DNA from 3 places in the Streptomyces sp. NPDC087310 genome. Region 2 is predicted to be linked to each of the others. Evidence: riboswitches for the same ligand, from Rfam matches in the RefSeq annotation. Region 2 holds a riboswitch; each other region holds the start of a gene.

Region 1 (10,001 bases), on a different contig from region 2:
CTATCAGTATCTGAAAAATTACTCCTTGTGATCCGCTAGCGCTTACAGGACGATTGCGTCAAGAGGGTCAACGGGGATCATTACCAGCCACTGTTCCATCTACTCCGGAGTACAACGATGCGCGAGTCGGTCCAGGCCGAGGTCCTGATGAGCTTCCTCGTCTCCGAGGAGCTGTCGTTCCGTATCCCGGTGGAACTCCACTACAAGGTGGCTGATCCCTACGCGGTGCGGATGACATTCCATCTGCCCGGCGATGCGCCTGTGACCTGGACTTTCGGTCGCGAACTGCTCCTCGACGGCATCAACACGCCCAGCGGGGACGGTGATGTGCACATCTCGCCGACGACGCCCGAGGACCTCTCGGACGTCCATATGCGGCTCCAGGTCGGCGACGACCACGCGCTCTTCCGCGTCAGTGCCGCGCCGCTGGTCGCCTTCCTGGACCGTACGGACCGGTTGGTCCCGCTGGGCCAGGAGCGCACGCTCAGTGACTTCGAAGGCAGTCTTGAGGAGGAGCTGGGCCGCATCCTCGCCGAGGAGAACGCCGGCTGACGGTCCGCGGAGGGGGCCGTCCGGGTGATTCTGGTGTCCCGGGTGGGCTCCGCCCGGCCTACTTCTTGCGGCGGCGGCCCCGGCCGCCCGGTCCGCGCACCGGCGGGGTCGGTACCAGGACCCCCGGGGCCTCCTGAAGCTCCCACTCCGGACCGGCCCCGGGTCCCGCCCCCGGTCCGTCCGGTCCGTCCGGGGCGGGCGGCGCGGACGGGGCGGGCGGCGCGGACGGGGCCGCGGGGCTCTCCGGGGCGGACCGGTCGGCGGAGACCACCAGCGCCGCCAGCGCCGTCGTCACCGGCACCGACGCGACCAGACCGATCGACCCCACCAGCGTCCGTACGATCTCCTCCGCCACCAGCTCACTGTTGGCGACCGCCCCCACGCTCGACTGCGCGATCGAGAAGAGCAGCAGCAGCGGCAGCGCGGCACCCGCGTAGGCCAGCACCAGCGTATTGACCACCGACGCGATGTGGTCCCGGCCGATCCGGATCCCCGCCCGGTACAGCGCCCGCGGCCCCATCGTCGGGTCGGCCTGGCGCAGCTCCCACACCGCCGAAGTCTGCGTCACCGTCACATCGTCGAGCACACCGAGCGAACCGATGATCACCCCGGCCAGCAGGAGGCCGCTCATGTCGATCTCCGGGTAGAGGCCGTGGATCAGCCCCGTGTTGTCATCAGTGTTGCCGGTCAGGCTCGCCCAGCCGATGAAGAGCGACCCCAGCAGGCCGATCAGCAGCAGCGAGATCAGGGTGCCGAGCACCGCCACCGAGGTACGGGCCGTCAGGCCGTGGCACAGATACAGCGCGACCAGCATGATCGCGCTCGCCCCCACCACCGCCACCACCAGCGGATTCGAGCCCTGGAGGATCGCCGGCAGGATGAACAGCGTCAGGATCGCGAACGAGACCACGAGCGCGACCAGCGCCATGACCCCTCGCATCCGCCCCACCACGATCACCGCGATCGCGAAGATCCCGGCCAGCAGCGTCAACGGGAACTGGCGGTCCACATCGGACACCGAGTACTGGAGATCCCGGGGAGCGTCCGGCGCATAGGCGACCACAACACCCTGTTTCACGTGAAACTGCCGCGGCGCGTCCGGCTGGACGATCTCGATGAAAGTGTGACCCTTCTCCTTGCCGCTCTTCAGCTCGACCGTCGCCTTCTTGCACTCGCCGGTCTCCTCCCGCACCGCCTCGCGGCCCTGGGGCGTCGAGGTGTCACCGGTCGACGGGACCTGCGAGGCGTTCACGTCCTTGCAGGCGACCCGCTCAAGCTGGACCACCTGGCCCTCGAAGGTCTGCCGGTCGAAACCCACACCGGTCCGCTCGTGCGCGGGCGCACCGCCCGGCCAGAGCACGGCGAGCCCGACCACCACGGCGGCCGCGAACGGAATCAGCACCGCCGCGATCACCTTGCGGAGGTGCCGGGAGACCGGCACGGCGGGGCCATGACTGTGCGAGTGGCCGTGCGATTCGTGAGACTGCGTGGGTGGGGTCACCGACCGATCATCGCAAGAAGGTGGAGGAAGCGTGGGGCCCTCTGTTCAGCGCGCCCGATATGACGCTAGCGTGGGGGCACCTTTGCACACGCGGGAGCTCGGAGCACCGGGCTGAGAGGGCGCTGACGTGTAGTCCCGGGGACGGTTACCCGGACACCTGCGCTGCGCCGACCGCTGAACCTGTTACCGGGTAATGCCGGCGTAGGGAGTAGGTCTCATGACCATTCAGGACGCACACACGCCTGCCTCCGGCTCGGAGGACACCAGCGCGGACCCGGCCCCCTCGGGCGGGACCGCGGGCGAACGGTCCATCGGCTGGCACAAGGGATACATCGAGGGGTCCCGCCCCGATCTCCGGGTGCCGGTCCGCCAGGTCCACCTCACCAACGGCGCGGATGTCACGCTGTACGACACCTCGGGGCCGTACACGGATCCCACCGTCGACACCGACGTACGCCGCGGTCTCGCGCCGCTGCGGGAGAACTGGATCATCGGCCGCGGCGACACCGAGGAGTACGCGGGCCGGCCGCCCCGCCCCGAGGACGACGGGCTCAAGCACACCTCCCCGCGCGGGGGGCAGCTCCGGAGCGGAACGACCGATCTGCGGGGGCTCGACGCGGTCTTCCCCGGGCGGCCACGCCAGCCGCGCCGTGGCCGCCCGGGCCGGGCGGCCACCCAGCTCGCGTACGCCCGCCGGGGGGAGGTCACCCCGGAGATGGAGTACGTCGCGATCCGCGAGAACGTCTCCCCGGAGGTCGTCCGCGAGGAGATCGCCGCCGGCCGCGCCGTACTGCCGGCCAACGTCAACCACCCGGAGATCGAGCCGATGATCATCGGCAAGCGGTTCCTGGTGAAGGTCAACGCCAACATCGGCAACTCCGCGGTCACCTCCTCCATCGAGGAGGAGGTGGAGAAGATGACGTGGGCGACCCGCTGGGGCGCGGACACGGTCATGGACCTCTCCACCGGCCGCAACATCCACACCACCCGCGAGTGGGTGCTGCGCAACTCCCCCGTGCCCATCGGCACCGTGCCGCTCTACCAGGCGCTCGAAAAGGTCGACGGCAAGGCCGAGGAGCTGACCTGGGAGATCTACAAGGACACGGTGATCGAACAGGCCGAGCAGGGCGTCGACTACATGACGGTCCACGCCGGTGTCCTGCTGCGGTACGTGCCGCTCACCGCCCGCCGCAAGACCGGCATCGTCTCGCGCGGCGGCTCGATCATGGCCGCCTGGTGCCTCGCGCACCACAAGGAGTCGTTCCTGTACGAGAACTTCGACGAGCTGTGCGAGATCCTCGCCGCGTACGACGTGACGTACTCCCTCGGCGACGGTCTGCGGCCGGGCTCCATCGCGGACGCCAACGACGAGGCGCAGTTCGCCGAGTTGCGCACACTGGGCGAGCTCAACTCGATCGCCAAGAGCCACCACGTACAGACGATGATCGAGGGCCCGGGCCATGTCCCGATGCACAAGATCAAGGAGAACATCGACCTCCAGCAGGAGATCTGCGAGGAGGCGCCGTTCTACACACTCGGCCCGCTGACCACCGATGTGGCCCCGGCGTACGACCACATCACCTCCGGGATCGGCGCGGCGATGATCGCCTGGTGGGGTACGGCGATGCTCTGCTACGTCACGCCCAAGGAACATCTCGGCCTGCCCGACCGCGACGATGTGAAGACCGGCGTCATCACGTACAAGATCGCGGCTCACGCGGCGGATCTCGCCAAGGGGCATCCCGGGGCGCAGGAGTGGGACGACGCGCTGTCGGACGCCCGGTTCGAGTTCCGCTGGGAGGACCAGTTCAATCTGGCGCTCGACCCGGACACGGCACGGGAGTTCCATGACGAGACGCTGCCTGCGGAACCGGCGAAGACGGCGCACTTCTGCTCGATGTGCGGGCCCAAGTTCTGCTCGATGAAGATCTCGCAGGACATCCGGCGCAGGCACGGCGGCGAGATGGCGGGCGGCGCGGGGACGGACGGCGCGGACGGGGCCGGGGTGCCGGCGGACGAGATCGAGGCGGGCATGGCGGAGAAGTCCAAGGAGTTCGCCGCATCCGGCAACCGGGTCTATCTGCCGCTGGCCGACTGACCGTTCCGGCGCCGGTCCGGGCCGAGGTCCGGGGCACGAGGCAAGACGGTCCGGGCCGAGGCCCGAAGCAAGACGGTCCGAGATCGGCGGTCCGGGGTTGCGCGGGCGGGTTCGGGGCACCCGGCGGGGTTATTCCGGCCGGTGCTCCGGGCCGCCGAAGTCGGGGCTGGTGAAGTCCGGGCCGCTGAAGTCCGGGCTGCTGAAGTTCGGCCGCCGTCCGGCGGTGGAGCCCTCGTCGGGGCTGCTGAAGTCCGGCCTGCTGTAGCCGATCTTGGGGAGCTGCTTGACCGTACGGGGCGGGCTCGGCGCCGCCGGGTCCGCGCTCGGGTCGGCGAGGGCCGCCCGCAGGAAGGGCAGGATGCCGCGCTCCAGCAGGGCGTGGCGCCATGCCTCGCGTGCCCGGGCGACCTCGTCGGGCAGCTCTCCGCCGGCCGTCTCGTCGGCGGGAAGCTGCGTCGAGCTGTTGCGCAGCGCGGTGACCAGCAGCCCTACCGCGGCGGCGAGGATGCCGAGCGCGGTGACGGCGGCGAAGAACCAGCCCACGGCGAGCATGCTGTCCGCGAACGCGGGCGCCGGGTCGAGCGCCTTGAGGAGAAAACCGACCAGCAGGAAGATCGCCGCGGCGGTGCCGCCGAGGAGCGGGACCAGGACCGTGATGACGGCCGCGAGCCCGGCACCGGAGTCCGTCGCGTCGTCCTCCGCGGGCTCCAGGACCGAGTCGCGGACCGACGCGGCGGTGCCCGGCGAGCGGAACTCCCCGCGGATCTTGGCGTAGTGCTCGTACTCGGCCGCCGCGGACGCGGTGATCCGTTCCGTCGCGTTCAGCGCCATGGTGCGCAACTGCTCCGCGTTGAGCCGCTGCCCGACCGTGGCGAGGTCCGGACGTTCGTGCGCATTGCGCAGTACATCGCCAAGGATCCGCTCGAAATCCGCGCGATCCTCGCTCAGCAGGTGCGGAGCGCTTTTCATGTGCATCCCCCGATACTCCGTAGGGCCGTTGCGCCCGTGTGGAACGAGCCGCAGTCGGCGGAAACGGAGGAGAGCCTGCTACGGATAAGCCGATGGTAGAGCGGTTTTGGCGTGGCGTGACAGGGGGTTTCCGGAAAACACCTGTCCTACATTGATTCAGTTGGCCAACGGAAGCCGTACGACCAGCAGTTTCCCCGCCATCGTCACTCCGCCGTCCATGGCGATGGCAAGACCGTCGGCATATACGTGTGGCCCTTCCACCACCGGTCCGGTGTCGTCTTCGTCGTCGGACGCGTCTTCTGTGCCGACTTCGCCGAGCAGATAGGGAATCGGGCTGTGGCCGTGGACGACACGTCCTCCGCCGTACTGGGAGAGGAGTTCCTGGACGGCCTGCGGGCCGCCTTCGTCACGGAACGCGAAGCGTTTGGTGAGTTTGCGGAAGAGGTCCCAGCATTCGTCGGCGTCATTGCGCGTGAGGATCTGGTGGACCGTGTCGTTGACGTCGTCGATGGACGAACCGTAGTCGAGATAGGCCGTGGTGTCGGAGTGCATCAGCAGATGCCCGTCCTCCTCGACGACCGCGTCGAGCCGGGACATCCACTGGAGATGGACGTCCTGGAGGCGCTCCATGTCGGTGCGCTGGCCGCCGTTGAGGATCCAGGCGGCCTGGAAGGTGGCGGTGCCCGCACCGGAGTTGACGGGCGTGTCGCCGAACCGCTTGGCGCCGATGAGGAGCAGTTCGTGATTGCCCATCAGGGCCTTGCAGTAGCCGCCGGCCGCCGCGGCCTCCGCGGAGAGCCGCATGACGAGGTCGATGACGCCGATGCCGTCGGGGCCCCGGTCGGTGAAGTCGCCGAGGAACCAGAGGCGGGCGTTCCCGGCCGACCAGCGGCCTTCGCCGTCGATGAGGCCCTGTTCACCGAGGGCGGCGACGAGTTCGTCGAGATAGCCGTGCACGTCACCGACGACGAAGAGCGGTCCCGGTCCGTCGGTCTCGGCCTCCTCGGCGGGGGCGACGACGGCCTGCACGGTGTCGCCCCGGTTGACCCTCGTGATCACCGGGAGGTCGCGCTCGGTCGGCGTGTACCCCTCCGGAAGTTCGTCGGCGGGTACCGCGTCGCCGGGGTGGCCCGAGACGTCCGCCGCGGGGCGCTCGGGGGCGCCGGGCGGGTGTTCCGCGGTGGCGGCGAGGGGCGCCGGGACGGCGGCCCCCTGCCCGGGGGCGGTGACCGGCTGGTCCCGTACGGCGTCCGACCGGTCCCGTACGGCGACCTGGTCCCGTACGGCGGCCGGCTGCTCCGGTGCGCCACCGGCGGGACCCGGAGGGCCCCCCGGCGCGGGAGCGGCCGGTGCGGGCCGTCCCGGCTCTCCGGACTGCACGGGAACCTGCGCGTACGGCGGTACGCGGAAGTCGCGCAACGTCGCCGTCCGCACCACGGGTCCCTGACCGGCCCCCTGTGTCATCGACCCCTCCACCACCGTCGTGCCGCCGTACACCTCTCGGCCCCGCCGCGCCGCCGGACGGGGTGAGCCCGTCGGCGGAAAAAGGGAAGGTCCGTGGTGTCGTGCGCCCATCATAGGAATGACCTCGGGCCTCTGTGACGCACCAGGGGTGGTGAATCCGATCGTACCGCCGGTTCGGCGGCTGTTTTCTCGCTGATCGCCCGAAATGCGGAAGGTCCGGCCGTTCGGCCTCTTGCCGGGATCCGCGGGTCGCGCGCTGTCGTACGGCCGCGAACGCCGTTCCGCCGGCGGTCGCGTCCCGCTTTCGTACCGCCTCCGTACCGGTTCCGCACGGCGTCGGTACGGAGGCGGTACGGCGTCGGTACGGAGGCGGTACGAAACGGGACGGAGGGCGGCAGCCGCCGATCCGCAGGTTCTGTACGGCGCCGGTGCGCGGGCGTACGGAACCTGCCGCCGCGTTCGGTGCCGGTCAGTCGCCCGCCGGGGAGCGGGGGGCGCTGACCGTGGTGCGCGGCGGGCGCCGCTGCGAGGAGGTCCGGATGATCAGCTCGGTCGGTATCACCTGCTCGACCGGCCGGTCGGTCTCGATCCCCTCGATGGCGTCGATGAGGAGCTGGATGACGGCGGTGCCGATCCGGCGCGGCTTCAGCGAGAGCGTGGTGACGGGCGGCTCGGTGGAGGCGTACACCGTGGACTCGCTGCAGCAGACGATCAGCAGGTCCTCCGGGACCCGCAGCCCGTACCGCCGGGCGGCGGCGAGCAGATCGGTGCCGTTGGGGTCGAAGAGGCCGTAGACGGCGTCCGGGCGGTCCGGACGGGCCAGCAGCCGGTCGGCGGCGACGGCCCCCGCACACGGGTCGTGGGCGGGGTAGGACTCGTAGACCGGGTCCTGGCCGACACGCTCGCACCAGCGCAGGTACGCGGTGGTGGAGAGCCGGGTGTACGTGTCCGTGGTGGTGCCGGTGAGCAGCCCGATACGGCGGGCTCCGGCGTCGGCGAGATGGTCGAGCAGGTCGAGGACGGCCGCCTCGTGGTCGTTGTCGACCCAGGCGGTGACGGGAAGGGTGCCCGCGGGCCGGCCGTCGGAGACGACGGGAAGGCCCTGGCGGACGAGTTCGGCGACGACGGGATCGTGGTCGGAGGGGTCGATGACCACGGTGCCGTCGAGGGCGACGTTCGCCCAGACGTCGTGGCGGGAGGTGGCGGGGAGGATGACGAGGGCGTAGCCGCGGGCGAGCGCGGCGGAGGTCGCGGCCCTGGCCATCTCGGCGAAGTAGGCGAACTCGGTGAAGGTGAAAGGTTCATCCCCGTACGTGGTCACGGTCAGGCCGATGAGCCCTGACTTGCCGGTACGGAGGGTTCGGGCGGCGGCGGACGGCCGGTAGCCGAGGCGCTCCGCTACTTCTCGGACATGGCTTCTGGTGGCGTCGGGTAACCGGCCCTTGCCGTTGAGCGCGTCCGAGACAGTCGTGATGGAGACACCGGCTGCGGCGGCGACGTCCCGGATGCCCGCCCGACTCTGCCGGCTTCCCCGGCGGGTTGTGTCCGTCCGGCTCACCTGGTGTTTCCCTGCTGCTGTCATGGCGAGCCGATAGTAGGGCTCGGGCGGGCGGTGGGGCCGGTCGCATATGCACCCGGCAGCAGGCACGTTTCTGCAAGACAGATCAGGGTCAACCTCCTTGGAAGCAGAGGGAGTTAATCGTTACTGCCATGGTCTCCTATGCAAGGAGCGGTCTGGACCTGTTGAGAGGCCCATGTTTCGAAGAGGTCTCAACTCACCTCTACGAGGGATGCGCGCCACGGCGTGAGCCACCGGCGCACGCCAGGTACGGAAGTGCTCCCCCCTTTTTTCTCACGGCGCCCGGAGTACGCGGCGGCCGTCCATCCTCATAGGGTGAGCAGGATTGACGGTGCGGGGACGGCACGGACGGTGCCGGACCGAGCGACCGACCGACGAACGGCCGAGGAGGACCCGCGGTGAGCGAGACGAGCCCCAAGCTGCGCGCCGAGCTGGACGGCATTCCGACGTACAAGCCGGGCAGGCCGGCCGCTGCGGGCGGGCCCGTCGCGTACAAGCTGTCCTCCAACGAGAACCCCTACCCCCCGCTGCCCGGGGTGATGGAGCAGGCGGTCTCGGCGGCCGGCGTCTTCAACCGCTACCCCGACATGGCCTGCACCGGGCTGATGAACGAGCTGGCCGACCGGTTCGGGGTGCCGGTCTCGCACCTGGCGACCGGCACCGGTTCCGTGGGCGTCGCCCAGCAGCTTCTTCAGGCCACCGCGGGCCCCGGCGACGAAGTCATCTACGCCTGGCGCTCCTTCGAGGCATACCCGATCATCACACAGATCTCGGGCGCGACCTCCGTCCCGGTGCCGCTGACGCCGGGCGATGTGCACGATCTGGACGCGATGGCGGACGCGATCACCGACCGGACCCGGCTGATCTTCGTCTGCAACCCGAACAACCCGACCGGCACGGTGGTGCGCGGGGCCGAGCTGGAACGATTCCTCGACCGGGTGCCGAGCGATGTGCTGGTGGTGCTGGACGAGGCGTACCGCGAGTTCAACCGGGACACGCTGGTGCCGGACGGCGTGGAGCTCTACCGCGACCGCCCGAACGTGGCCGTGCTGCGCACCTTCTCCAAGGCGTACGGGCTGGCCGGGCTGCGGATCGGGTTCGCCGTCGCGCACGAGCCCGTCGCCGCCGCGCTGCGGAAGACGGCGGTGCCCTTCGGGGTGAGCCAGATCGCGCAGGAGGCGGCGATCGCCTCGCTGCGCGCCGAGGACGAGCTGATGGGGCGCGTCGGCTCGCTGGTCGCCGAGCGCGAGCGGGTGTACGGGGGCCTGGTCGACCAGGGGTGGACCGTGCCCGTGACGCAGGCCAACTTCGTCTGGCTGCGGCTCGGGGAGCGCGCGCTGGACTTCGCGGCGGCGTGCGAGGCGGCGGGCGTGGTCGTACGGCCCTTCGCGGGCGACGGGGTACGGGTCACGATCGGCGAGGTCGAGGCGAACGACGTCTTCCTCCAGGCCGCGGCGGCGTTCCGCAAGGAGCTGTAGGTCAAGGAGCTGTGGGGAGCCGGAGGCTGTGGGGAGCCCGGGGGCCGTGGGGGCCCGGGGCTCTCGCTCGGTGCGTACACATGTTTCAGGGGTGGCCTCGCGGGGCCGCCCCTGACGCGTACCGGGCCCCGTTGGCGCGGGACCGGATCCGTACGGGGATCTGTACCGGGATCCGTGCCGGGGCCGTCCCGAGGCCGTGCCGGGGCCGTCCCGGGATCCGTACCGGTCCGTGCCGGGGCCCGTTCCGGAGCCCCGCGTCGTGGCCGTGCCGCGGGGGAGCGCCGTTGAGGGACCCCCCCCCGCGAAGATCCGGAAGGCTTGTGCGACATAATGCTTGTGAATGTGAACGCGTTCACAAGC
Region 2 (10,001 bases):
CGTCAAGGCCGGCACCCGGATGGCGATCAACACCTCCCCCGAACCGCTGAGCAACGTGCTGGTGAGTACGGCGGAGGACCTGGGCGTCGCCGCGATCGTCATCTTCGCGCTGTTCCATCCGGTCGCCGCCGCGGTCATCGCGGGGACCCTGCTGGTGGCGGGCGTCGCGACGGTGTTCTTCCTGGCCACCAGGATCCGCCGGTTCCTGCGACGCAGGGCGCGGCGCCGGACTGTCAGCAGCACTGGCTAGGGTTCTGGGCATGGGACAGATGGTGATGGTCGGCGCCGGGATGGGCGCCATGGCCGCGGCTGCCCGGCTGGCCGTGGCGGGCCACCGGGTGACGGTGTACGAGCGCTCCGGGACGTACGGCGGGGCGGTGGACCGGTTCGAGCGGGACGGCTTCGTCTTCGACACCGGCCCCGGGCTGCTGCACCTTCCCGCGGTCTACCGCGATCTGTTCGTGAAGACCGGCAAGGAGTCCCTGGAGCGGAGTGTGACGCTCGACCAGGTGGACCCGGCGAGCCGGCATGTCTTCGCCGACGGTACGGACGTCACGCTGCCGAACGCGTCGCGGGCGGGCGCCGTCGCCGCACTGGACGCGGCGCTGGGCGCGGGCGCCGGTGAGCGGTGGGCGGAGTTCCTCGGCCGCGCCAGGGACGCCTGGGACCGCTCGCGCAGGCCGCTGCTGGAGGAGCCGCTGTGGAGCGACCCGCGGGCGCTCGGGCGCGACCCGTATCCGGCGGTGCGGCAGCGCCGGCTGCTGCGCGGCGCCCGGCAGGCCGCCACGGTCGCGGAGATCGGCGCCTGGGAGCTGGGTGACCCGCGGCTGGCGGCCCTGTTCGACGGATACGCCCTGTCGTACGGGCTGGACCCGCGGCACGCCCCGGCGTCCGCCGCGGTGCTGCCGTATCTGGAGCAGACCTTCGGCAGTTGGTATGTGCGCGGCGGCATGCGGGAGTTGGCCCGTGCGGTGTACGAGCGGTGTCTGGCCCGCAAGGTGGAGTTCGTCTTCGGCGCCGAGGTGACGCGGATCGTCGAGAAGGACGGCGCTGCGGCCGGTGTGGAGCTGGCGGACGGCACGCTCGTCGCGGCCGACGCGGTGGTGGCGGGGGTCGCGGCAGGCCGCCTCGTGGCCCGGGATCTCGACGGGCCCGGGGACGGAGCCGTACGGGAGCGGCGCGGCGCGGCGGTCCCCGGGCGGTGCGCGGTGCTGCTGGCGCTGCGCGGCGGCCGGGACGGGGACGCCGCGCACCGCACGGTGGTGCACGCGCCGGACGGCGCGGCCGAGGCCGCCGCCGTCTTCGGCGGACGCCTCGCGGAGCGGCCGACGGTCACGGTGCTGCGGCCCGACGACGCGGCGACGCGTCCCGACGACGGGCACGAGGCGGTGACGCTCACCGCGACCGTCGCCCCGCACGGCCCGGTCGACTGGTCCGACGGAGCGCTGCGCGCGCGGTACGCGGAGGTGCTGATGGCGGCGGCGGAGTCCGCCCTGCCCGGGCTGGCGGGGCGGCTGCTGTGGCACGAGGTGCGGACGCCCGCCGACACGGCCGCGCGGACCGGGGCCGAGGGCGGCGCGGTCCCGGCACCGGCGCTGGCCGGGGCGTCGGGGGCGCTGCTGCACCCGGCGAACACCACACGGCTGCGGGGGCTCTACCGCGCGGGCGGCTGGGCGCACCCCGGTGGCGGGCTCGCGCACGCGGGCATGTCGGGGGCGCTGGTCGCCGGACTGATCGTCGAGGGCGCGGAGTTCCGGGGCTCGCAGTGAGCGTGGCGTACGCGGGCGTCGTGCGGGCGTGACGCGGGCGGGCGGTCGCCGGGGGTACGGGCCTCAGTAGCGGTACTGGTCGTTGTAGCCGGAGCCGGAGCCCGCGTCGTACCCCTGCTGGGGCTTCTCGCCCGGCGCCGGGGGGAACGGGTCGTCCCGCTCGCGCTGCTGCGGGACCCATACCCCGCCGGGCGGGGTGTCGTTGCCGTAACCCTGCTGGTCGCCCTGGTCTCCGTACGGCGCCGTGTACTGCTGCCGGCCGCCGAAGCTGTCGTACGCGTCGTACTGCTGGCCGCCGTTGGCCGCGCCGCCCCCGCCGTACGGGTCCGCGTAGGCGGCGTACTGCTGGTCGCCGGTGCCGTAGCCGTACGCGTCCTGGCTCGTGGCGTAGGTGTCCTGGGGCGCGTAGCCGCCCTGCCCGGCGTACTGGTCCTGGGCCGCGTACGCGTCGTGCGGGGCGTAGGCGTCGTGGGCCGCGTAGACGTCCTGGCCGGCCGGCTGCGTCCCGTAGCCGGGGTAGGCGTCGTAACCGCCGCCGTATCCGCCCGGGTCGGCCGCGTCCGTGGACGCGTCGGTCCGCGAGGCGGTGCGCGGGTCCTGGACCGCGTCGTCGTAGACGCCGTACTGCCCGGTGTCGTCGGGCAGGGGCTCCGTCGCGTACACCGAAACGGGACCGGTCAACGGCGTTGCCGGGGCCGCCGGCTCGTACTCCAGGTCCGAGACCTCAAGGGCGGGTTCGCGGTCGGCGGCCTGCTCGCCGACGGCCTTGCGGCGGCGGCTGGCCCCCGGCCTGCCGCCGATGGCCCACCCCGTCGAGAAGCCGCTGCGGTAGGAGAGCGTCACATACGTCTGGCCGACCGCGAAGGCGATCGTGCCGAGCGCGATGACGGGGACGGACGCGATCAGCACACCGAGCACCACACCCATGAACCCGGTGAAGGCGAGTATCCGCCAGCGCAACCGCGCCTTGTACTGAAGCAGCACCTCGGCCAGCAGCCAGAGGGCAACGATGCCGAATGCGATGTAGAGGACCGCCAAGCCCATGCCCGCCCCTAGTCACGACTGCTCGTGCAGTCCGAGATTCTCGTAGATTTCGAGCGTCGCCGTGGAATTGTTGAGGGTGATGAAGTGAAGGCCAGGTACGCCTTCGGACAGCAGTCCGGCGCAGAACTCCGTCGCGAACTCGATGCCAATGGAGCGTACAGCGACCGGATCGTCCTTGACGGAGAGGATCCGCTCTTTCAGCTCCGCCGGGAAGACCGCGGTGGAGAGCTGGGGCAATCGCTCCAGCATCTTCACACTGGTGACCGGCATGATCTCGGGAATGATCGGGGTCGCGCAACCCGCGGCGGCGACCCGGTCACGGAGCCGCAGATAGCCCTCGGGGTCGAAGAACATCTGGGTGATCGCGTAGTCGGCGCCCGCCCGGCACTTGGCGACGAAGTGCCGGATGTCGGTGTCCCAGTCGGCCGAGCGCGGATGCATCTCGGGGAAGGCGGCCACCCCGACGCAGAAGTCCCCGGACTCCTTGATGAGCCTGACCAGGTCTGCGGCGTACCGCACGCCCTGGGGGTGCTCGGTCCACTCGCCCATCGGGTCGCCGGGCGGGTCGCCCCGTACGGCGAGGATGTTGCGGATCCCGGCGTCGGCGTACTGCCCGACCATGTTGCGCAGCTCGGCGACGGACTGGTCGACGGCCGTGAGGTGCGCGACGGGGGTGAGGGTGGTGTCGGCGGCGATCCGCTTCGTGGCCCTGACCGTGCCGTCCCGGGTGGAGCCGCCCGCTCCGTAGGTCACCGAGACGAAGCTCGGGGCGACCGCCTCGACTCTGCGCAGCGCGTTCCAGAGGTTCCGCTCGCCCTTCTCGGTCTTGGGTGCCCAGAACTCGAAGGAGTACGAGGTTTTTCCGGTCGCGAGCAGGTCACGCACGGTATGCGCGTGATCCGATCGGGTCGAAGCTGTGCCAAGGGCCATATGTGCAGGTTATCGAGGGCGTGGCGGCCACCCAACCGAACGTGAGGCTTTTAACGGTATTGCCGGGAAGGTGTCCGCTCCCGGACACTCGCTCAGGAGGCGCGTTCCCTTATCCGCGCGGCCAGGGCCGCCGTCGCCTCGGCCGGGTCGTCGGCCTCCGTGATCGCCCGTACGACGACGACCCTGCGGGCCCCGGCGTCCAGCACCTGGTCCAGGTTGCCCGCGTCGATGCCGCCGATCGCGAACCACGGGCGGTCCGTGCCGCTCGCCGCCGCGTACCGCACGAGGTCGAGCCCCGGGGCGTGGCGGCCCGGCTTGGTGGGGGTGGGCCAGCAGGGGCCGGTACAGAAGTAGTCCACGCCGGGTTCGGCGACCGCCGCGTCCACCTCGGCCGGGGCGTGGGTGGAGCGGCCGATCAGCGGGGTGGTGCCGAGGATGGCCCGGGCCGCCGGGACGGGCAGGTCGCCCTGGCCGAGGTGGAGGACGTCGGAGCCGATGGCGTGCGCCACGTCGGCGCGGTCGTTCACGGCGAGCAGCCGGCCGTGGCGGCGGCAGGCGTCGGCGAAGACCCGGAGGTGGTCCAGCTCCTCGGCCGCCTCCATGCCCTTGTCGCGGAGCTGCACGATGTCCACGCCGGACGCCAGCACGGCGTCGAGGAACTCGGGGAGGTCCCCCTGCCGCCTGCGGGCGTCCACGCACAGGTAGAGCCGGGCGTCGGACAGTGCCTGGTGGGGCGTGGGCATGGGAAGGTCCCCCCGTTGGTTCCGCGTCTGATTCCGCGTCGTGAAACTGCTTCTTGGATCCGCGTCGGACCTCCGTGGACGGACGACGGCGCCGCCCGTCCACGGACGGTCAGGCCGTCAGACGGCGAGCGCCTGAGCCCGGCGCTTCACCTCCGTACCGCGATTCTCGCTGAGCGCCTGCGCGGGGGTGCCGGGCAGGCTCGGGTCGGAGGTGAAGAGCCACTCAAGCATCTCTTCGTCGGTGAAGTGGTCGTCCCTCAGGAGCGTCAGGGTCCCGGCGAGGCCCTTGACGACCTTGTTGCCGTCAATGAAGGCCGCGGGCACCTGGAGCGTCCTGTTCTCACCCCGGCGCACGGCGATGAGCTGGCCTTCCTTGACCAACTGCCGCACGCGCGTCACCTCGACATCGAGCATTTCGGCGATATCGGGCAGGTGAAGCCAGGCGGGGACGAGAGCATCGATCTTTGCGTCAATCTCGGTCACAGGACAAGCGTGCCATCCCGGACTGACAGTGGGCACCCCGAGCCACCCCGGACGGGGTCGAAACCAGGCCGTATCGGCCTTTCGAGCCCTCCGCGCACCCGGAAAACCCGGCGGGCGTGCCCGAGTGGAAAGCCCGGAGTCCTCAGAGAGCCCGGAGCGCTCAGAGCGCCCGGAGTTCAGAGCGCCCGGAGTACCGCCTTGCGCAGCGGCACCGCCGGATCGGCCGCCGGCTCCGGGTCCAGCCGCGCGCCCGCCTCGATCAGCTTGCGGCCCTGGGCCAGGTCACGGGGTCTTCCGACGGCCAGCAGGGCCACCAGGACGCCGTCGCGCAGCCAGACCACCGACCAGGCCGCCCCCGCGGGGTCGCCGCGCCTCACCAGGGTGTCGGCCGCCGGGTGGTGGCCCGCGTACTGGACGAACCGGCCGAACTGCTCCGACCAGAAGTACGGCACGGGGTCGTAGACCGGGTCGGTCTCCCCGGCGGCCTGCGCGGCGACCGTGAGCGGCCCCTGGAGCGCGTTGTCCCAGTGGTGGACGAGCAGCCGTTCGCCGTAGCGCGCGGACGGGAAGGACGCGCAGTCGCCGACCGCGTACACGTCGGGCAGCGAGGTGCGCAGCCGCTCGTCCGCGGTGACCGAGCCGTCCGCGCCCAGCGCGATGCCGGAGCCGGCCAGCCAGGCCGTCGCGGGCCGCGCGCCGATGCCCACGACCACCGCGTCGGCGGGGAGCCCGCGGCCGTCCGCGAGGACCACCGTGCCCGCCTCGACGCCGGCCACCCGGGCGTGCGTCAGCAGCGTGGCGCCGCTCTCCGCGTACCAGCCGGTCATGGGCGCGGCGACCTCGGCCGGCAGGGCGCCCGCGAGCGGCCGGTCGGCCGCTTCCACGACCGTCACGGCGCACCCGGCCTCGCGGGCGGCGGTGGTGAACTCCGCGCCGATCCACCCGGCGCCCACGACGACGACCCGCTGCCGCCGCTCCAGCACGGGGCGCAGCCGTTCGGCGTCGTCGAGGGTGCGCAGCGGATGGACGCCGGGCACGCCCTCCGTGCCGGGCAGTACGGCGGCCTCGGCGCCGGTGGCGATGACCAGCACGTCGTACGGGACGGGCCCGGCGGTGGTGTCGATCTCCCGGGCGGACGGGCGCAGCCCGGTGGCTTTCAGGCCCACCCTGAGGTCGACGGAGAGGGCCGCGAAGTCGATGTCGAAGGCCGATCCCTCGGCCTGGCCGAGCAGGACGGCCTTGGAGAGCGGGGGCCGGTCGTAGGGCGGGTGGGGTTCCTCACCGATCAGGGCGATCCGGCCGTCGTACCCCTTCTCGCGCAGGGCCACGGCGGTCTGTACGCCCGCCATGCCCGCGCCGACGACGACCACTCCGGGCCCGTCCGTCCGCCCGTCCCGCCCGAGTCCCTGCGTCAGTTCGCTCACCCGGCCACCTTAGAGAGGCGGTGTCCGTCCCGTGAACGGGCCACGGCCGGCACTCCCTTACCGCACGGCACACCGCGCGTTAGGCTTTCCGTCGACACTACCTCGCGGGAGTCCGGACGCACCGGGCTGAGAGGGAGGCTGGAGCGGCCTCCGACCGTACGAACCTGATCCGGGTCATGCCGGCGAAGGGAGGGGCTGGACGCCCATGCAGTCATCCCAGCGGTCACCTCTGGAACAACCGCCCCATGGAGCACACGGCACGTCCGCCTCCACGGGGTACGACGTCCTCGTCGTCGGGGGCGGGATCATCGGTCTGGTCACCGCCTGGCGGGCGGCGCAGCGCGGGCTGCGGACCGCTCTCGCCGACCCCGATCCGGGCGGCGGCGCGGCGCGCGTCGCGGCGGGCATGCTCGCCGCCGTCACCGAACTCCACCACGGCGAGCAGACCCTGCTCGGCCTCAACCTCGCCTCCGCCGAGCGCTATCCCGCGTTCGTCGCGGAGCTGGAGGAGGCGAGCGGCCGGGACACCGGCTACCGCGCGTGCGGCACGCTCGCCGTGGCGCTGGACTCCGACGACCGCGCCCAGCTCCGTGAGCTGCACGCCCTCCAGGTGCGCTCGGGGCTGACGTCCGAGTGGCTCACGGGGCGCGAATGCCGGCGCCTGGAGCCGATGCTCGCGCCGGGCGTCCGTGGTGGTCTGCGGGTCGACGGCGACCACCAGATCGATCCGCGGCGGCTCGCCGCGGCGCTCCTGACGGCCTGCGAGCGGGCCGGGGTGGTCTTCCACCGCTCCTGGGCGCGGCGGCTCTCCGTCGTACGGGACCGGGCCGTCGGCGCCGTCCTGACCGACGGCGGCGCGCTCGGCGCGGACCGGGTGGTGCTGGCGGGCGGCAGCCTCAGCGGCGGGCTGGCGGGCGTGCCCCCGGAGGCCGTACCGCCCGTACGGCCCGTCAAGGGGCAGGTGCTGCGGCTGGCGGTGCCCCGTCCTTACGCGCCCTTCCTGTCCCGGACGGTGCGGGCCGTGGTGCGCGGCTCCCAGGTCTATCTCGTGCCGCGCGAGAACGGCGAGCTGGTCGTCGGCGCGACCAGCGAGGAGCTGGGCTGGGACACGACGGTCACGGCGGGCGGGGTGTACGAGCTGCTGCGGGACGCGCACGAGCTGGTGCCCGGCATCACCGAGCTGCCGCTGACCGAGACCCGCGCGGGGCTGCGCCCCTGTTCGCCGGACAACGCGCCGCTGCTGGGGCCGACCGTGCTGCCGGGGCTCTCACTGGCCACCGGCCACTACCGCAACGGGGTGCTGCTGACGCCGGTCACCGGTGAGGTGCTGGCGACCGTCCTGACGACCGGTGAACTGCCGCCCGAGGCCGCGCCCTTCACCCCGTTGCGCTTCTCCCCCGCCGCGTCCGGCTCCCCCACCATGACCGGCTCCCCCACCGTGACCGGTTCTCCCGCCGCGTCCGGCTCCCCTACCGCGACCGGTTCCCCGTCCGTATCCCTGGAGCAGCCCGTATGAACACCGCCGTGATGTACGTGTCCGTCAACGGCGAGCCACGCGAGTTCGCCGCCGCGACCACGCTCGACACCGTCGTCGCGACCCTCACTCCGGCGCGCTCCGGGGTGGCCGCCGCCGTCAACGAGACGGTGGTCCCGCGTACCCGCTGGTCCGGCACCGCGCTGAACGACGGCGACCGGGTGGAAGTCCTCACCGCGGTCCAGGGAGGCTGACCGACATGGCCGACGACCTTCTCACCATCGGCTCCACCACCTTCGCCTCCCGGCTGATCATGGGGACGGGCGGGGCGCCCAGCCTCGATGTCCTCGAACGCTCGCTGATCGCCTCCGGCACCGAACTCACCACGGTCGCGATGCGCCGTCTCGACCCCACCGTGCAGGGCTCCGTGCTCTCCGTGCTGAAGACGCTGGGCATCCGTCCGCTGCCCAACACGGCGGGCTGTTTCACCGCCGGTGAGGCCGTCCTCACCGCCCGGCTCGCCCGCGAGGCGCTCGGCACGGAGTGGATCAAGCTGGAGGTCGTCGCCGACGAACGCACCCTGCTGCCCGACCCGGTCGAGCTGCTGGACGCCGCGGAGACGCTGGTGGACGACGGGTTCACGGTTCTGCCGTACACCAACGACGACCCGGTCCTCGCGGCGAAACTGGAGGACGTGGGGTGCGCGGCGATCATGCCGCTGGGCTCGCCCATCGGCTCCGGGCTGGGCATCCGCAACCCGCACAACTTCCAGCTCATCGTGGAGCGCGCCCGGGTCCCGGTGATCCTGGACGCGGGCGCGGGCACCGCGTCGGACGCGGCGCTCGCGATGGAGCTGGGGTGCGCGGCCGTGATGCTGGCGTCCGCGGTCACCCGCGCCCAGGAGCCGGTGCTGATGGCCGAGGCGATGCGGCACGCGGTGACGGCGGGCCGGCTGGCGCGGCGTGCGGGCCGGATCCCCCGGCGCCACTTCGCCGAGGCGTCCTCGCCGCTGGACGGGGTGGCGGCGCTCGACCCGGAGCGGCCCGCCTTCTGACCGCCTTCCTACCGCGACGTCGCCGCGGGGCCGCCCGCCCGGTACGGGCCTTCCCGGGGCCTGTCACAGCTCGGCTTCAGTCGTGTGTCCGGTCCGACCCGGGCCTACGGGGGTGTCGGTGGCGACTCGTAGACTCACCAGCGTGGATACGACCCTTCAGGACCCCATCGTCGGGCAGGTGCTCGACGGCCGCTACCGCGTCGACGCGCGGATCGCGGTCGGCGGCATGGCCACGGTCTACCGGGCCGTGGACACCCGGCTCGACCGGGTCCTGGCGCTCAAGGTGATGCATCCGGCGCTCGCGGCCGACGTCTCCTTCGTGGAGCGTTTCATCCGTGAGGCCAAGTCGGTGGCGCGGCTGGCGCACCCCAATGTGGTCGCGGTCTTCGACCAGGGCGCGGAGGGCGCGTACGTCTACCTGGCGATGGAGTACGTCGCGGGGTGCACCCTGCGCGATGTCGTACGGCAGCGCGGGGCGCTGCGCCCGCGGGCCGCGCTGGACATCCTGGAGCCCGTGCTGGCCGCGCTGGGCGCCGCGCACCGGGCCGGGTTCGTCCACCGGGACATGAAGCCGGAGAACGTGCTGATAGGGGACGACGGCCGGGTCAAGGTCGCCGACTTCGGGCTCGTCAGGGGCGTCGGCGATGTGACCAACACCACCGGGACCGTCCTCGGCACGGTCTCGTACCTCGCGCCGGAGCAGATCGAGCACGGCACGTCGGACACCCGGGTCGACGTGTACGCGTGCGGGGTCGTCCTGCACGAGATGCTGACCGGCGCCAAGCCGCACTCCGGGGACACCCCGGCGCAGGTCCTCTACCGCCATCTCAACGAGGACGTCCCGGCCCCGTCCGCCGCCGTTCCCGGGCTCGCCCCCGAGCTGGACCGGCTGGTCGCCGCGGCCACCGCGCGCGACCCCGAGGAGCGTCCGCTCGACGCGGTCGCGCTGCTGGCGCTGACCCGGGCGGCCCGCGCGGCGCTCACCGACGCGCAGCTCGACGCCGTACCGCCGCAGGCCAGGCCCGAGGCGGAGGACGGCACGGGCGCCGACGGGCGTACGGCGGTGATCCCCCGGATCCG
Region 3 (10,001 bases), on a different contig from region 2:
AAGGCGACGTTCCCCGCCACGTCGCGCTGTGGGAAGAGCTGGTGGTCCTGGAACATCAGCCCGACGCCACGCCGGTGCACCGGCACCCCCGACTGGTCGGCGCCGTCGAGGGAGACCTGCCCGCGGTCCGGGGCCTGGAGACCCGCCACGACGCGCAGCAGTGTCGACTTGCCACTGCCGCTCGGCCCGAGCACACAGACGATCTCGTGCTCGGCGACCTCCAGATCGACCGCGTCGAGCGCGGCGTACGGTGCGGTGCCGGTGCCGAACCGTACGGTCACGTCCGACAGGGTCAGCAAAGCCATCAGAACTCTCCGGAGCGGTCGGTACGGATACGTTCGAGCGCCAGCAGCGACACCGCGCACACCACCATCAGGACCGTGGACAGTGCCATCGCCTGCCCGTAGTTGAGCTCGCCGGGCCGGCTCAGCAGCCGCGCCACGGCCACCGGCAGGGTCGGCCGGTCGGGACGCGCGATGAAGACCGTCGCGCCGAACTCACCGAGCGAGACGGCGAAGGCGAACCCTGCCGCGACGAGCGTGGCCCGCCGTACCAACGGCAGGTCGATCTCCCGCCAAGCGCGCAGCGGGGACGCCCCGAGGACGGCCGCCGCCTCGCGCAGCCGCCCGTCGACCGCGCGCAGCACCGGCAGCATGGTCCGTACGACGAAGGGCACACCCACCAGCGCCTGGGCGAGCGGCACGAGGATCCAGGAGGCCCGCAGGTCGAGCGGCGGCTTGTCGAGCGTGATCAGGAAGCCGAAGCCGACGGTGACGGCGGAGACGCCGAGCGGCAGCATCAGCAGCGCGTCGAAGCCCCGTACGAGGCGTCCGGCGCGACGGGTCAGCGCGGCGGCGGCGAGGCCGCCGATCACCACCGCGATGGCCGTGGCCACCAGCGCGAACCGCAGCGAGTTCCAGACCGCCTCCAGCGGTGGCACAAGGAAGGTGCCGCCGCTCGCGTCCACCGAGGCGAGCGCCCGGTAATGGGCGAATCCGTACCCGCCGGGGCCGTCGAGGGAACGCTCGACGAGCACCCCCAGCGGCAGAAGGATCAGCAGCGCGACGGTCGCGAGCACGCCGCCTAGCAGCGCCCACTGCCCGGTTCCGCGGGGCCGGCGCGCGGTCTGCGCCGGGTCGACCAGCTTCAGCGCGGTCTCCCGCCTCCGTACGGTCCCGGCGTGTACGGCGAGGATCGCGCCGACCGCCGCGAACTGCACCAGCGTCAGCACGGCGGCGGTGGGAAGGTCGAGGAGTTGCGCGGTCTGCCGGTAGATCTCGACCTCAAGGGTGGAGAAGCCGGGACCGCCGAGGATCTGTACGACGCCGAAGGAGGTGAAGGTGAAGAGGAAGACCATCAGCGCCGCGGCGGCGACGGCGGGGGCGAGCGCGGGAAGCGTCACACGCCACCACGCCGCGAGACGCCCGGCGCCCAGTACACGCGCGGCTTCCTCCTGGCGCGGGTCGAGCTGTGACCACAGGCCGCCCACGGTGCGTACGACCACCGCGTAGTTGAAGAAGACATGGGCGAGAAGGATGGCCCAGACGGTGGTGTCGAGCCGTACGCCCCACAGGTCGTCGAGGAGACCGCCGCGTCCGAGAAGGGCCAGGAAGGCGGTGCCGACGACGACGGTGGGCAGCACGAAGGGCACGGTGACGACGGCGCGCAGGAGTTGCTTCCCCGGGAAGGCGAAGCGCGCGAAGACATAGGCGCCGGGCAGCGCGATCAGCAGTGTGAGCGCGGTGGAGGCGAGCGCCTGCCACGTGGTGAACCACAGGACGCCGAGGATGTCGGGGCGGCTCAGTACGTCGCCGACGCGGCCGAACTGCCAGGCACCGTCCGCCTTGAGGCCGCGGCCGACGATCGCGGCCACGGGATAGGCGAAGAAGACGGCGAAGAAGGCGAGAGGCCCGGCCATGAGGGCGAGGCGTACAGCGTTTCCACGCCCACGCCCACGTCGGCGCCCTTGCCGCTCCAGGCGCCGCAAAGCGCCCCGTAGGCCGCCCCGTACGCCGCCACCGCGCCGCACGGCGCCTCGCCCGCTCCGGCCGTCCCGCGCCGCCCGGCCCTTCTCCTCGGCGGTTACTTCACTACGAGTGAGGACCACGACTGGATCCACTGCTCACGGTTGGCGGCGATGCGGTCGGGTGCCACGGTCTCGGGCCGGTCGACGGTCGCGCCGAACTTCGTGAACAGCTCGGGCAGCGCGACGCCCTTGACCACCGGGTTGACGAACATGTTCAGCGGCATGTCCGCCTGGAATTTCTCACTGATCAGGAAGTCCAGCAGGGCCTTGCCGCCCGCCACGTTCTTCGCGCCGTCGAGCAGCCCCGCGAACTCGGTCTGCCGGAAGCACGTACCCGTGGAGACTCCTGTCGGGGCCTGCTGGGGCTGCGGCTTCGCGTACAGCACCTCGACAGGCGGGCTGGAGGCGTACGAGACGACCAGCGGCCGGTCGCCCTTGGCCTTCTTGCCGCCCGCGGAGCCGGAGAAGCTCTCGTTGTACGCCTGCTCCCAGCCGTCGACGACCTGGACGCCGTTGGCCTTGAGCTTCTTCCAGTAGTCCTGCCAGCCGTCGTCCCCGTAGCGCGCGACGGTACCCAGGAGGAAGCCGAGGCCGGGCGAGGAGGTCGCTGCGTTCTCGGTGACGAGGAGGTTCTTGTACTGGGGCTTGATCAGGTCGTCGAAGGACTGCGGCGGCGCAAGCTTCTTGTCCGCGAAGTACTTCTTGTCGTAGTTAATACAAATATCGCCGTTGTCGATCGGGGTGACCCGATGCTTCTCCTTGTCGAGCCGCACGCTCGCGTCGACCCGGTCCAGGCCCTTCGCCTCGTACGGCGTGAACAGGCCGTTGTCGAGGGCGCGGGAGAGCAGGGTGTTGTCGACACCGAAGAAGACGTCGCCCTGGGGCGATCCCTTGGTCAGGATCTCCTTGTTGAGCGCCGCGCCGGCATCGCCGCTCTTCAGCACCTTGACGGTGTAGCCGGTCTCCTTGGTGAACTCCTTCAGCACCGCGGGGGACGCGTTGAACGAGTCATGGCTGACGAGGGTGACGGTCTTGGACTTCGTGCCACCGCTCCCCCCGTCGCCGGACGACGCTGAGCCGTCGGAGCCGCCACAGGCGGCGAGGGTGGCGACACCGAGGGTCGCCGCGAGCGCGGCGTACGCCGCGTTTCTGACGCCGGTACGGGTACGGATGGTGCTCACTGATTTTCCTCCTGGGATGTCCAGGAGAAGACGCGGCCCTGTCCGGGGGCCGGCCGTAGGTACGGTCCGGGCCCCGGACAGGGCGCAACAGCTTGAGTGATGTCCGAACTTCCTACCCAGAATGACCTGGGCAAGGTTCAGAGGGTCTGCGACCGCTGCCCGCTCTCACGGACATGTGCCGCACTCTCAGCGCTGTGGCGCTCCCCTGTCGGAAAATATGCAATGCGTTTCGAGCCAAGGTTACCCCCAGGCCCCGCTAGCGCTCCGTGGCGGCCAACTGTCCGCACGCCCCGTCGATCTCCTGACCACGTGTGTCCCGCACGGTCACCGGCACGCCGTGCGCCGCGATCGCCTCGACGAACTTCTTCTCGTCCTCCGGGCGCGACGCCGTCCACTTCGAGCCCGGCGTCGGGTTGAGCGGGATCAGGTTGACGTGGACCCGCTTGCCCTTGAGGAGCCGACCCAGCCGGTCGCCACGCCATGCCTGGTCGTTGATGTCGCGGATCAGGGCGTACTCGATGGAGATCCGGCGGCCGGACTTCTCCGCGTACTCCCACGCGGCGTCCAGCACCTCCCGTACCTTCCAGCGCGTATTGACCGGAACGAGGGTGTCGCGCAGCTCGTCGTCGGGGGCGTGCAGGGAGACCGCGAGCCGGCACTTGAAGCCCTCGTCGGCGAAGCGCAGCATCGCGGGCACCAGTCCGACCGTGGAGACGGTGATCCCGCGCTGCGAGATGCCCAGACCGTCCGGCTCGGGGTCGGTGAGCCGGCGGATCGCGCCGACGACGCGCTTGTAGTTGGCGAGGGGCTCGCCCATGCCCATGAAGACGATGTTGGACAGCCGCGCGGGGCCACCGGGGACCTCGCCGTCGCGCAGGGCGCGCATCCCGTCGACGATCTGGTGGACGATCTCCGCGGTGGACAGGTTGCGGTCCAGCCCGGCCTGTCCGGTCGCGCAGAAGGGGCAGTTCATCCCGCAGCCCGCCTGCGACGAGATGCACATGGTGACCCGGTCGGGATAGCGCATCAGTACGGACTCGACGAGCGTGCCGTCATGCAGCCGCCAGAGCGTCTTACGGGTCGTGTCGTCGTCGCACGAGATGTGCCGTACCACCGACATCAGCTCGGGCAGCAGTTCCGTCGCGAGTTTCTGTCGCGCGGCGGCCGGGATGTCGGTCCACTGCTCGGGATCGTGCGCGTAGCGCGCGAAGTAGTGCTGCGACAGTTGCTTGGCGCGGAACGCCTTCTCCCCGATGGCGGCGACGGCCTCGCGGCGCTCGGCGGGGGTGAGGTCGGCGAGATGCCGCGGGGGCTTCTTGGCTCCGCGGGGCGCGACGAAAGTGAGTTCTCCGGGTGCAGGCATGGTCCGTCCAGTGTCGCAGACGACGCCGCGTGGCCCGTTCCCCGTGCATCGGCACCATGGGAGAGGGGGTACGCCGCCCTGTGGGCGGCGTACCCCCTCCTCTGAAGCACGCAGAAGCACGCACCGTCCCCGCACGGGTCCCGAGCGGTACCTGGCAGCACCTTTGCCCGTGTCAGAACCGTCGGAGCCGCCAAAACCGTCAGTCACAGCGGGCAGGGCGGTCGGGACGTTCAGGACCCGACGAAGAGCACCAGCAGCAGCCAGACCACCGGCGCCGTGGGCAGCAGCGAGTCGAGCCGGTCCATGATCCCGCCGTGTCCCGGCAGCAGCGTCCCCATGTCCTTGATCCCGAGGTCACGCTTGATCATGGACTCGCCGAGGTCGCCGAGCGTGGCGCTGGCCGCGACGGCCAGGCCGATCAGCAGCCCCTGCCACCAGGCGCCACCGTCGATCAGGAACTCCATCAGCAGCGCGCCGGCCACCATCGCGAAGGTGACGGCGCCGCCGAGCCCCTCCCAGGTCTTGCCGGGGCTGATACGCGGCGCGAGCTTGTGCGTACCGAAGCGCCAGCCGACGGCGTACGCGCCGGTGTCGCTGACGACGGTCAGCACGAGGAACATCAGCACACGCTGCGAACCGTCCCCCGCCGTGAGCATCATCGCGACGAAGGTCGCCAGGAACGGCACGTAGAACGCGGCGAAGACCCCCGCGGTGACGTCCTTGAGGTAGCCCTCAGGCGGCTCCGTCATGCGCCAGATCAGCACGGCGAGCGCGGTGAGGGCCATCGCGACCCAGGCGCCCTCCGCGCCGCGCGCGTACCCGGCGACGACCATCGCGGCGCCGCCCACGGCCAGCGGCACGAGCGGTGCCTTGATGCCCTTCTTCTCGTCGAGCCGCGAGGTCAGCTCCCACAACCCCACGACCACGGCGATCGCTATGACACCGATGAACACGGCCTTGACGATGAAGAGCGACGCGGCGACCACCGCCCCGAGCCCGACACCGACTCCTATGGCCGCGCGCAGATCACGACCGGCCCGCTTCTTCGGCGGGGACGGCGGGGGGACGGCCATGGGCTCCTGCGGAGTCTCGTCGCGGAACAGGGGGCCGCCCGGCCGAGCAGCCCCCCGGTCGTCGTTCTGGTCCCCGCCGTTCGCGGGTTCGTCGGGCACGATGGGCATGGGCCGAGTCTGCTGTGCGGAATGCTCATCGTATGCGGGACCCGCCGGGGCAGCCCCCTGGTCGGTCGGTCCCCAGTAACCGGCTGTCGGCAAGGCCCCCCGGGAAGAGTCGTTCATCAGACTTCGAGCAGCTCGGCTTCCTTGTGCTTGAGCAGCTCGTCCACCTGCGCGACGTACTTCGCGGTGGTGTCGTCGAGCTCCTTCTCGGCGCGGCGTCCCTCGTCCTCGCCGACCTCTCCGTCCTTGACCAGCTTGTCGATGGTCTCCTTGGCCTTGCGGCGTACGGCGCGGATCGAGATCTTGGAGTCCTCGGCCTTGGTCTTGGCGACCTTGATGAACTCCTTGCGGCGGTCCTGGGTCAGCTCCGGGAACACCACCCGGATGATGTTGCCGTCGTTGCTCGGGTTGACGCCGAGGTCGGAGTCCCGGATGGCCTGCTCGATGTTGCGCAGCGCGCTCTTGTCGAACGGGGTCACCACGGCCATCCGCGCCTCGGGTACGGCGAACGAGGCGAGCTGGTTGATCGGGGTGAGCGCACCGTAGTAGTCCGCCACGATCTTGTTGAACATCGCCGGATGCGCACGCCCGGTGCGGATCGCGGCGAAGTCGTCTTTGGCGACCAGGACGGCCTTCTCCATCTTCTCCTCGGCCTCGAGGAGGGTCTCTTCGATCACCACTTGCTCCTGCGTGTCTTGAGTGGGCCCGGCATGCTTGCCGGCCGGCGGAACCTGCGTCGCGTCCTGTCCTGCACGGTGTCCGACCGGCAGGGCTTTGTCCATCCCCGTACGGGGCAGCCCGGAATCAGCTCCGGGTGCCCTGGTCGCTCACGAGCGTGCCGATCTTCTCACCCTTGACCGCACGCGCGATATTGCCTTCCTTCAGCAATTCGAATACAAGGATCGGCAGCCGGTTGTCCTGGCACAGCGTGATCGCGGTCATGTCGGCGACGCGCAGATCGCCGGCGATGACCTCGCTGTATTCGAGCGCGTCGAACTTGACCGCGTCGGGGTTGGTCTTGGGGTCGGAGTCGTACACCCCGTCCACGCCGTTCTTGCCCATCAACAGCGCCTGGGCGTCGATCTCCAGGGCGCGCTGGGCGGCGGTGGTGTCGGTGGAGAAGTACGGCATGCCCATACCCGCGCCGAAGATGACGACGCGGCCCTTCTCCAGGTGCCGTACGGCCCGCAGCGGGATGTACGGCTCCGCGACCTGGCCCATGGTGATGGCCGTCTGGACGCGGGAGTCGATGCCTTCCTTCTCCAGGAAGTCCTGGAGGGCCAGACAGTTCATGACCGTACCGAGCATGCCCATGTAGTCGGAGCGTGCCCGGTCCATGCCGCGCTGCTGGAGTTCGGCGCCGCGGAAGAAGTTGCCGCCGCCGAGGACGACCGCGATCTGGGCGCCGTCGCGGACGACGGCGGCGATCTCGCGGGCGATGGCGTGTACGACGTCGGGATCGACTCCGAGCGCGCCTCCGCCGGCGAACGCCTCACCGGACAGCTTCAGCATGAAGCGGCGCTTCGCACCGTCGGCGCTCTTCTCGGCGCTCTTGTCGGCCTGTTCCATGGAGATCTCCTCGTGCACATACGAAGAAGGCCATTGCCGGGGTCCTTGCGGTTCCCTGTGCGGCAATGGCCTCCTCGTCAGATCTGCGGTCGCCCGGCCGCCTACGAAGTAATGCCGTCAGGCACACGCGAGCGACTGCCTCCGACCCTATCGGGGTCTTTGGTTGATCGCGTACGGACTCAGACGCCGACCTTGATGCGCGAGAAGCGCGTCAGGGTGACACCGGCCTCGTCCAGGATCTTCTGAACGGACTTCTTGTTGTCCTTCGCGAAAGCCTGCTCCAGAACGACGTTCTCCTTGAAGAAGCCGTTGACGCGACCCTCGATGATCTTCGGAAGGGCGGCCTCGGGCTTGCCCTCCTCGCGCGAGGTGGCCTCGGCGACGCGGCGCTCCTTCTCGACCGTCTCGGCCGGGACCTCGTCGCGGTTGAGGTACTTCGGCGCGAAGGCGGTGATGTGCTGCGCGACGTCCTTGGCGACCTGGGCGTCTTCCTTGTCCAGCTCGACCAGCACGCCGACCTGCGGCGGGAGGTCGGGCATGGTGCGGTGCATGTACGCCGCGACGTAGCCGCCGGTGAACTGCGCGAAGCGGTCCAGGACGATCTTCTCGCCGAGGTTCGCGTTCGCCTCGTCCACGTACGCCTGGACGGTCTTGCCGGCCTCGATCTCGGAGGCGAGCAGCGTGGCCAGGTCGGCCGGGGACGTCGCGGCGACGTGGGCGGCGAGCGTGTTGGCCACGGCCTGGAACTTGTCGCCCTTGGCGACGAAGTCCGTCTCGCACTTCAGCTCGAGGAGGACGCCGGAGGTCTTGTCGTCGGAGATGAGGGAGACGACAGCGCCGTTCTCGGCCGAACGGCCCTCGCGCTTGGCGACGCCCTTCTGACCCTTGACGCGGAGCGTCTCGACGGCCTTGTCGACACTGCCGTCGGCCTCTTCCAGGGCCTTCTTGCAGTCCATCATGCCGGCGCCGGTGAGCTCGCGGAGCTTCTTGACGTCAGCGGCGGTGAAGTTCGCCATGATCTGTAATTCTCTTTCGAAGGTCTGAAAGATCTACGGGTGAACGGCGGGGGCCGATGGGCCCCCGCCGTCAACTGCCGAACCTGGTGAAGGTCAGGCCTGCTCGGTGTCCGCGGCCGGGGCCTCGGCGGCGGGCGCCTCCTCGGCGGGCTTCTCGGCCTCGGCGGCCGGGGCGGCCTCGACGGTCTCGGCAGCCTCAGCGGCCGGAGCCTCGGTGGCGGCCTCGGCCGGCTTCTCGGCGTCGTCCTTCTTCTCGCCCTCAAGCAGGTCGCGCTCCCACTCGGCGAGGGGCTCGCCGGCGGCCTTCTCGCCCGGCTTCGAGTCACCGGTGGCGACGCCGGAACGGGCGATGAGGCCCTCGGCGACGGCGTCGGCGATCACGCGGGTGAGCAGGGTGACGGAGCGGATCGCGTCGTCGTTGCCCGGGATCTTGTAGTCGACCTCGTCGGGGTCGCAGTTGGTGTCGAGGATCGCGACGACCGGGATGTGGAGCTTGCGCGCCTCACCGACGGCGATGTGCTCCTTCTTGGTGTCGACGATCCAGACGGCGCTGGGCACCTTCTGCATCTCGCGGATACCACCGAGGGTCTTCTCCAGCTTGGCCTTCTCGCGGGAGAGAACCAGCAGCTCCTTCTTGGTGAGGCCGGAGGCGGCCACGTCCTCGAAGTCGATCTGCTCAAGCTCCTTCAGACGCTGAAGGCGCTTGTAGACGGTGGAGAAGTTGGTGAGCATGCCGCCCAGCCAGCGCTGGTTGACGTAGGGCATGCCTACGCGCGTCGCCTGCTCGGCGATGGCTTCCTGCGCCTGCTTCTTCGTACCGACGAACATGATGGAACCGCCGTGGGCGACGGTCTCCTTGACGAACTCGTAGGCGCGGTCGATGTACGACAGCGACTGGAGCAGGTCGATGATGTAGATGCCGTTGCGCTCCGTGAAGATGAAGCGCTTCATCTTCGGGTTCCAACGACGGGTCTGGTGACCGAAGTGGACGCCGCTTTCCAGCAGCTCCCGCATCGTGACGACGGCCATGGCCGTACTCCTTGAGGTACTCGGTTGTCGCGTCCGCCGGACGGCAGTCGCGCCTGACGCCTCGATTGCGCTGTGCCACGGGAAGAGCCCGAGACCGAGAAGCGCTGACATCGGCGCGAAGAGGCCGATGACGAGGCGTGCGAAGTCGACCCGGTGACCCGGATCGCCACAAGAAGTGTACGGGACCTTCGCACCCTCGGGTGACGGCGTTATCCACAACCGGTCAGTAGTCCACAGATCCGGTTCATGATCAGCGCGGTTCGGGGTTTCGGGTCCACGGTGTATCGCATGATCACCCATCGCGTCAGCCGCCGTTCCCTGTTCCCGCGCCTGCTCGCCCGCGCCGGAGCCCATGTCCGCAAGCCGTCCTTCACCCCTGCCCTCGCCATCGCCCTCACGCTCGCCGTGGGGCTGCTCTGGGCTCCTCACGCCTCCGCCGCCCCGACGCCCGCGCCGACCGGGACACCCGCTCCTTCCGAGCCCCCTCCCGACGCCCCGTCCACCGTTCCGCCCGACGTCCCCGACGGCCGCCGGTCCTGGCCGGTGGGCTCGCGGCCCACGGTGCTGCGCGGCTGGCAGCCGCCGGCGACGGGGTACGGGCCCGGTCACCGCGGCGTGGACCTGGGGGCGCCCGCGGGT

What was found. A riboswitch is a leader RNA that binds a small molecule or an ion and turns the genes downstream of it on or off. The one in region 2 is predicted to bind thiamine pyrophosphate.
Region 1: another riboswitch for thiamine pyrophosphate. It lies ahead of thiC (phosphomethylpyrimidine synthase ThiC); the one in region 2 lies ahead of thiO (glycine oxidase ThiO).
Region 3: another riboswitch for thiamine pyrophosphate. It lies ahead of ACIO3P_RS36040 (thiamine ABC transporter substrate binding subunit); the one in region 2 lies ahead of thiO (glycine oxidase ThiO).

Annotation. Positions count from the first base shown of each region.
Region 1 is NZ_JBIUYF010000003.1:393,377-403,377, forward strand. It holds gene ACIO3P_RS12320 (IclR family transcriptional regulator) at 1-14, shown strand, start outside; gene ACIO3P_RS12325 (SsgA family sporulation/cell division regulator) at 118-552, shown strand; gene ACIO3P_RS12330 (YibE/F family protein) at 611-2,053, opposite strand; TPP riboswitch at 2,134-2,278, shown strand; gene thiC (phosphomethylpyrimidine synthase ThiC) at 2,271-4,151, shown strand; gene ACIO3P_RS12340 (hypothetical protein) at 4,281-5,126, opposite strand; gene ACIO3P_RS12345 (metallophosphoesterase) at 5,277-6,584, opposite strand; gene ACIO3P_RS12350 (LacI family DNA-binding transcriptional regulator) at 7,054-8,166, opposite strand; gene hisC (histidinol-phosphate transaminase) at 8,562-9,641, shown strand.
Region 2 is NZ_JBIUYF010000011.1:197,849-207,849, forward strand. It holds gene ACIO3P_RS35570 (DUF4126 domain-containing protein) at 1-250, shown strand, start outside; gene ACIO3P_RS35575 (phytoene desaturase family protein) at 276-1,769, shown strand; gene ACIO3P_RS35580 (hypothetical protein) at 1,833-2,813, opposite strand; gene metF (methylenetetrahydrofolate reductase [NAD(P)H]) at 2,826-3,743, opposite strand; gene thiE (thiamine phosphate synthase) at 3,836-4,486, opposite strand; gene ACIO3P_RS35595 (Rv2175c family DNA-binding protein) at 4,604-4,969, opposite strand; gene ACIO3P_RS35600 (NAD(P)/FAD-dependent oxidoreductase) at 5,146-6,318, opposite strand; TPP riboswitch at 6,488-6,601, shown strand; gene thiO (glycine oxidase ThiO) at 6,599-7,909, shown strand; gene thiS (sulfur carrier protein ThiS) at 7,921-8,121, shown strand; gene ACIO3P_RS35615 (thiazole synthase) at 8,127-8,921, shown strand; gene pknB (Stk1 family PASTA domain-containing Ser/Thr kinase) at 9,064-10,001, shown strand, end outside.
Region 3 is NZ_JBIUYF010000012.1:94,295-104,295, forward strand. It holds gene ACIO3P_RS36030 (ABC transporter ATP-binding protein) at 1-305, opposite strand, end outside; gene ACIO3P_RS36035 (ABC transporter permease) at 305-1,918, opposite strand; gene ACIO3P_RS36040 (thiamine ABC transporter substrate binding subunit) at 2,083-3,207, opposite strand; TPP riboswitch at 3,299-3,424, opposite strand; gene rlmN (23S rRNA (adenine(2503)-C(2))-methyltransferase RlmN) at 3,464-4,570, opposite strand; gene ACIO3P_RS36050 (phosphatidate cytidylyltransferase) at 4,801-5,868, opposite strand; gene frr (ribosome recycling factor) at 5,868-6,425, opposite strand; gene pyrH (UMP kinase) at 6,553-7,317, opposite strand; gene tsf (translation elongation factor Ts) at 7,497-8,333, opposite strand; gene rpsB (30S ribosomal protein S2) at 8,427-9,362, opposite strand; partial or broken gene ACIO3P_RS36075 (peptidoglycan DD-metalloendopeptidase family protein) at 9,768-10,001, shown strand, end outside.